DNA from 3 places in the Rhodoglobus sp. GW821-FHT12B09 genome. Region 2 is predicted to be linked to each of the others. Evidence: predicted binding sites of a transcription regulator. Region 2 holds the regulator's gene; each other region holds the start of a gene.
What was found. The regulator HrcA, encoded in region 2, represses chaperone genes, less so after heat shock. The targets are predictions, from matches to a motif close to TTNGCACTCGNNNNNNNCGAGTGCNAA.
Positions count from the first base shown of each region.

Region 1: a site for HrcA is predicted at 838-864, ahead of groL (chaperonin GroEL). Genes of this name have one in related genera too.
Region 3: a site for HrcA is predicted at 1,281-1,307, ahead of AC1RTC_RS07185 (Hsp20/alpha crystallin family protein). Genes of this name have one in related genera too.

Region 1 is NZ_JBXATB010000006.1:145,855-148,111, forward strand. It holds gene groL (chaperonin GroEL) at 1-795, opposite strand, end outside; gene AC1RTC_RS12855 (cold-shock protein) at 976-1,179, opposite strand; gene AC1RTC_RS12860 (LytR C-terminal domain-containing protein) at 1,328-1,906, opposite strand; gene AC1RTC_RS12865 (DUF3263 domain-containing protein) at 1,910-2,233, opposite strand.
Region 2 is NZ_JBXATB010000001.1:449,023-451,279, reverse strand. It holds gene dnaJ (molecular chaperone DnaJ) at 1-554, opposite strand, end outside; gene hrcA (heat-inducible transcriptional repressor HrcA) at 577-1,599, opposite strand; gene AC1RTC_RS02250 (magnetosome magnetite crystal formation protein family) at 1,710-2,257, shown strand, end outside.
Region 3 is NZ_JBXATB010000003.1:22,298-24,554, reverse strand. It holds gene AC1RTC_RS07200 (LacI family DNA-binding transcriptional regulator) at 1-166, opposite strand, end outside; tRNA gene AC1RTC_RS07195 (tRNA-Tyr) at 287-368, shown strand; gene AC1RTC_RS07190 (hypothetical protein) at 666-815, opposite strand; gene AC1RTC_RS07185 (Hsp20/alpha crystallin family protein) at 812-1,234, opposite strand; gene AC1RTC_RS07180 (hypothetical protein) at 1,394-2,008, shown strand; gene AC1RTC_RS07175 (TetR/AcrR family transcriptional regulator) at 2,030-2,257, opposite strand, start outside.

The sequences.
Region 1 (2,257 bases), on a different contig from region 2:
GATCTTGTTCACGACGAGAGTCGCGAGCGCCTCGCCGTCGACGTCCTCGGCGATGATGAGCAGCTGCTTGCCGCTCTGGATCACCTTGTCGACGATGGGCAGCAGGTCCTTGATGTTCGAGATCTTGCTGTTCGCGATGAGGATGTACGGGTCTTCGAAGACCGCCTCCTGGCGCTCCTGGTCCGTGACGAAGTACGCGGAGAGGAAGCCCTTGTCGAAGCGCATGCCCTCGGTGAGCTCGAGCTCGGTGCCGAAGGTGTTCGACTCCTCGACGGTGACGACGCCCTCCTTGCCGACCTTGTCGATCGCCTCGGCGATCAGTGCGCCGATCTCGGGGTCACCGGCGGAGATGGAGGCGGTGGCCGCGATCTCCTCCTTGGTCTCGATCTCCTTGGCGCTCGCGATGAGGGCCTCGATGACGGCCGCGGTGGCCTTCTCGATGCCCTTCTTGAGGCTGATGGGGTCCGCACCGGCGGCGACGTTGCGCAGGCCCTCGCGCACGAGCGCCTGGGCGAGCACGACCGACGTCGTGGTTCCGTCACCGGCGACGTCATCGGTCTTCTTGGCGACCTCCTTGACGAGCTCGGCACCGATCTTCTCGTACGGGTCGTCGAGCTCGATCTCCTTGGCGATCGACACACCGTCGTTCGTGATGGTGGGCGCGCCCCACTTCTTCTCGAGCACGACGTTGCGGCCGCGCGGGCCGAGGGTCACCTTGACCGCGTCGGCCAGGATGTTCAGGCCGCGCTCGAGGCCGCGACGGGCCTCTTCGTTGAAAGCAATGATCTTTGCCATGTGTGTTTCTCGTCCCTCCCGGACGTCGTACAGACGAATTCTTTAGCACTCGAAACGTGCGAGTGCCAAGGGCTAAATTAGCACTCGCCAAGGGTGAGTGCAAGAAAGGTGCGGAGTGCGGAAACAGCGGATGCCGCCCACCTGCGTGAGCGGCATCCGTGTGCTGAAACTGGTGAAGACCTAGGCCAGGTGAACCGCCTCGGCCTGGGGGCCCTTGGCCCCCGTGCCGACCTCGAATACAACCTGCTGGCCCTCTTCGAGAACCTTGTACCCACTCATGTCGATCGCCGAGTAGTGGACGAAGACGTCCTGCCCTCCGCCGTCGACGGTGATGAAACCGTAGCCCTTCTCAGCGTTGAACCACTTCACGGTTCCGTTCGCCATGTGTTACTCCCTGCTGTGCTCCTGGCGGCGCCGGACGGGCGGGCCAATGCCAGATAGTAACGGGGAGAAAACACCCTGTAGAAGGGGTCAGAGGCTGATTAAACACGCGTGTAACACAATCGGAACCGCCCGCGCTATTTGGGGCGCTCTACGGTGCCGTAGCGGCCCCGGGGTAGTCGAGGCCGATGACGACCGTGAGGACCGATCCGGGGAAGGTGTCGGGGCTGACCAGTCGGATCTGGCCCTTGCCGAGGGACACGACGACGCCCCGCGCGACATCCTCATTGACGGGGTCGCTGTAGTAGACGGTGGTCGTCTCGACGTCCTTCTGGCCGGCGTTAGTGCGGGCCGTGATCGTCCAGCCGACGGCGGCGAGCGCATCGCCCACAGTGTTCTCCAGACCCGCGGTCGGGGTTCCGTTGAGAACTGTGATGTTGATCTTGCGCGCCGGGTCGATCGTCGTCGGGTCGAGAACCGGGTCGGCCGTCGGAGTGGAGGTGGGGCTCGGCGTCGGGGTGGGCGCAGGCTCGAAGATGGGCAGGCCGACGTCCACGCCGACGACGTTGCTGAGCCCCCACAGGCCGCCGAAGATCAGCACACCGGTCGCGAGCAGCGCCCACGCGAATCCGATCCAGCCGCCGCCCTTCTTCTTGGGACCGCGGTGGGCGCCGATGCGCTTGAGGTCCTCAGGAAGCTGGTCGAACCGGTCTTTGGGATATGCGGCCATGGCTCAGTCGTTCGATTCGTCGTGGGGGTCCGTGCCACCGTGGTCGTGGGTCGTGAATGTCCGCGCGGCCCTGGCACTCGTGCGCGCATCGCGTGCGCGCTGCAGGCGCCGAACCAGCATGGGATCGTGCCGCACGGCTTCGGGCGTATCGATCAGGGCATTCAGCAGTTGATAATAGCGGGCCGCCGGGAGAGAAAACTGGGAGCGGATCGCCTCTTCCTTCGCGCCCGCGTGGCGCCACCACTCGCGCTCGAAGTCGAGGATGCGGCGGTCGCGCTCGGGCAGGGCGGAGTCCGGTTCCCCCGCACGCTCCTGCTGCGCAGCCATGGACCTCCCGACGCCGCTGCCATC
Region 2 (2,257 bases):
ATCGTGCCGTACCCGCGGCAGGTACCGCACGGGTTCGACGTCATGACGTTGCCGAGCAGGCTGCGCATGGTGCGCTGGATCTGGCCGGTGCCCTGGCAGATGTCGCACATGACGGGCGAGGTGCCGGGCACGCAGCACGAGCCCTGGCAGGTCTCGCACAGCACCGCGGTGTTGACCTCGAGGTCGCGCTTGGTGCCGAAGATGACCTCGTCGAGGTCGAGCTCGACGCGCACCAGGGCGTCCTGCCCGCGCTCCCGGCGCGACCTCGGCCCGGACTGCCGCCCGCCGCCGCCGAAGAACGTCTCGAAGATGTCGCCGAAGCCGAAGTTCGCGCCGCCGCCGAACCCGGGCTGCGGGCCCAGGTCGTACTGCTGCCGCTGCTGCGGGTCGCTCAGCACGTCGTACGCGTGCGTGACGGCCTTGAACCGCTCGGACGCGTCCGCACTCGGGTTCACATCCGGGTGGAGCTCGCGAGCGAGTCTGCGGTACGCCTTCTTGATCTCGTCGGGTGTGGCGCTCCGGTCGATGCCGAGCGCCTCGTAGTGATCTGCCACTTCTTTACGTATTCCTCAGTGCTTATTCTTCGCCGAGCAGTCGCGAGAGGTAGCGCGCTACCGCCCGCACCGCGGCCATGTTGTTCGAATAGTCCATGCGCGTAGGGCCCAACACCCCGAGTCGCGCCACGCTTCCCCCCGACGACGAATAGCCGCTCGAGACGACAGACGTCTCACCGAGGCCGAACGTCGCGTTCTCCCTGCCGATGCGCGCCGAGACGCCGCCGAGGTCGATCTCCATCTCGCCGAACAGGCGCAGGAGGGTCACCTGCTCCTCAATCGCCTCGAGCACCGGGAAGATACTGCCGGTGAAGTCCTCCTCCGTGCGCGCGAGGTTCGCGGTGCCCGCGAGCAGCAGCTTGTCCTGCCGGTTCGCGAGAACCTGCTCCGAGAGGGATGCCACGACCTGCGCGACCACCGGTCGCCGCTCGGCCGCGAACTCGTCGGTGAGGGTGCCGAGCCTCGCCGCGGCATCGGAGAGGCCGAGCCCGCCGAGCGCGGAGTTGAGCCTCGTCCGCAGCTCGCCCGCGAGCTGGTCGTCGATCGGGCTCGCCAGGTCGAACTGGCGCTGCTCTACGCGGCCGGAGTCGGTGATCAGCACGGTCATGAGCCGGGTCGGTGCGAGTGTGACCAGCTCGATGTGCCGCACGCGCGACGTGGCCAGCGAGGGGTACTGCACGACCGCGACCTGGTGGGTCAGCTGGGAGAGGAGCCGGACGGTGCGGGCGAGCACGTCGTCGAGGTCCGCCGAGTGGCCGAGGAACGACTCGATGGCCTGGCGCTGCGCCGAGCTGAGGGGGCGCAGGTCGGCGAGCTGGTCGACGAAGACGCGGTAGCCCTTGTCGGTCGGAACGCGGCCGGAGGAGGTGTGCGGGGCGGTGATGAGCTCCTCGTCCTCGAGGAGCGCCATGTCATTGCGGATCGTGGCCGCCGAGACGCCGAAGGAGTGCCGGTCGACTATCGACTTGGAGCCGACGGGCTCTCGGGAGGCCACATAGTCCTGCACGATCACCCGGAGCACTTCGAGACCGCGTTCTGACACCATGCCGACACCCGCCTCCCGTGGATTAGCACTCATTCACACTGACTGCCAATTGTACCGTGACACGCCCCGCCGCGCCCTCCAGCGGGTCGCGCGCCGGTACGGTGTGCGCTATGGCCCTCGCCCACCCCGCGCTCCAGGCGACTCCGTCGGCCGCGCGCGAGTCGCGCATCCTCGGCACCGTGGCCCACGCGGCCGGTGTCTTCGGCGCCGCACCGGCGGCGGCGATGTACGTCTTGCTCCGTGACAACGACGAGCGCACCGCGGAGCAGGCGCGACTCGCCCTCAACTGGCAGCTCACGCTGGGCGTGCTTCTCGTCGGCGCGGTGATCGCCGACTTCGTGCTCTCCACGCTCGCTTTCAGCGCGGGGGCGTACTGGGCCGTGAGCCTGCTCGCGTGGCTCCTCCCGGTGCCGTGGGCGGTCGGAGCCGTGGTGGCCGTGTGGGCGGGCATCCGGATGTGGCGCACCGGGTCGTGGCGGTACCCGCTGTCGATCCCGTTCGTGGGCTCGGGAGCGGCCGCCCGGCGGCGCGAGCTGCTCGCCGTGCTCGACAGGGACGACGACGAGGGCGACCGGCCGACCCCGCTCGCGACGCTCGCACTGTGGTTCGGCGTCATCGGCGGCGTGCTCGGCGTGGTGTTCGGCCATCTCGCGCGCGC
Region 3 (2,257 bases), on a different contig from region 2:
TGGCGAGGCTCGAGGCGTTCGAGGAGACGACGTACTCGAGCTCGAGCGCGGCGGCGTGCACGCGTTGGCGCGTGGCCTCCGACACGTGGCCGTTGCCGCTCAGCGCCCGGGAGACGGTTGCCGTGGAGACGCCCGCGAGCTGGGCGACCTCGTTGATACCCGGCATGACGATCCTCCTCGACTGCCCGATTCTATCCGCGGCCGACTGGTCACCATCGCGGCTCCGAACCTTGTATCCTTGTTCAGCGCGTTCGGTCAGGTGAATACATGTGGTCGGAAGCGCCCCGGCAAGTTACCCAAGCGGCCAAAGGGATCTGACTGTAAATCAGACGTTTTCAACTTCGGGGGTTCGAATCCCTCACTTGCCACGGAAACTAGAAGTGCCCTCCCGTCTTTCTTGGGAGGGCACTTCTTGTTTCCGTGGGTAGTGGAGGACGAGAAGCCTCTCGTGGGCCCCCGCTGAGCAGTCCAGAAGATCGCGCCCTGCCCAACACTGCTCAGGTCCGCGAGACTGCGCGGTTTTCTGGCGGCTCAGTAGGGGAGTCGAATCCCTCACTTGCCCCGGACGAAAGCCCCGGAGTCTCCATGACTCCGGGGCTCTCTCGCTCTCGTGGGCCTGAATCACCCGTGTTCGCCGATACGTACCCGCGGCGATCAGATGGACCTCAGGCTGCGCGCAGCGGCGGGCCGCCGAGGAACTGCGAGCCGGGCCGTCGTACATTCGTGGAGTCCGTTCCCCGCCGGAGGTTCAGCGCCGGCGTGAGACGCGCCTTGACGTTGGGCAGCGGGAGCGCGTACTTGGGGCGTCGCGTCATGCGGACACCTCCTTGGCGCGCGCCTGCGAGACGACCGCGATCTTCCTGGGCTTGGCCCGCTCGGCCACCGGAACGATGACCGACAGGACTCCGTGCTCGTAGTTCGCGGCGATCCGCTCGACGTCGACACCGTCGCCGAGCGTGAACTGGCGCATGTAGCTGCCGTAAGGGCGCTCGTGCGCGAGCCACTTGACCTCCTCGCTTGCCGGCGCGTGCCGCTCAGCGCGAATCGTCAGCAGCTGGCCGTCGACATCAAGGTCGACGCTCTCCGGATCAATGCCGGGCAGGTCGGCGCTGAGGATGTACTGGTCGCCATCTCGGAACAGATCCACCGGCATGACCCGAGGAGCTCGAGCGGTATCGAATGCGCCGGATGCGAGGCGGTCGAATTGAGCGAGGACATCAAACGGACTGGACATTGTCTTTCTCCTTTCGAATCACGTGGAGGATTTCCACGACAACGTTTTAGCACTCTCCGCCTTCGAGTGCCAACAGGTTTTCAGCGAACTCGAAGCTCGACCCCGCCTACTCGTGAACGTGTCGGCTGGACTAGAACCCACGCGACATAGGCTCGAACCATGCGAGCTATCCTCGTCGCGGCCCTGGTCGTCCTCGCGCTCGCGGGCTGCACAGCGCCGCCGCTGAACACCCCGCCGAAGGGCCTCACGCAGGCGGAGGCCGAGCAGCGGGTCGCGGACGGCCTGAAGCTGTGGTGGACCCTTACCGCTCCGCGGGACGCGCCGATGCCGACGGCGGAGCCCATCGAGTACGTCGACCCCGCCGACGGCGTCGACAAGTCGCTCGTGTGCTTCACCGAGAAGACCGGCGTGCGGTCCGCGACGTACAACTCCAGGAATGGCTCCTGGGACGGTCCCGACGGAGACCGCCTGACGGACGGCCAGAATCGCGCCCTCTTCATCTGCAACCTCCAGTACCCGTACGACCTCTCCGACCCCGCCGCCGCCGGCATGTACTCCGCGGACGAGCGAGCCTGGGCCTGGAACTACCAGCACACCCGGCTGGTTCCGTGCCTGCAGCTGATGGGCTACCCGGTCGAGAACCGCGATGACGGCTACATCCCGAGCACGCCCTGGTGGAGTCCGTACGACGAGCTGACGCCCACGCCGTCGGCGGAGGAGTGGGAGCTCATCGACGCGCGGTGCCCGCCGTCGCCGTACGGGCCGACGCGGTAGGAGGAGCAGCCGCGATTCGACTCAGCCCGCGGTGACCCGCACGCCCGCCGCCGGCAGGATCACGTTGTCGATGTTCGAGATCAGGTACTCACGGTCGACCGGGATGCGCAGCATCAGCACGCGGTAGGCGACCATGGCCGGCCCGATCATGCACAGGAGGTCGATGGGGCTGTCGGCCGGGATCTCCCCGCGGTCGACGGCGCGCTGGAAGAGGATGCGGTTGGCCGCGGCGCGGGGCTCGACGAGGGC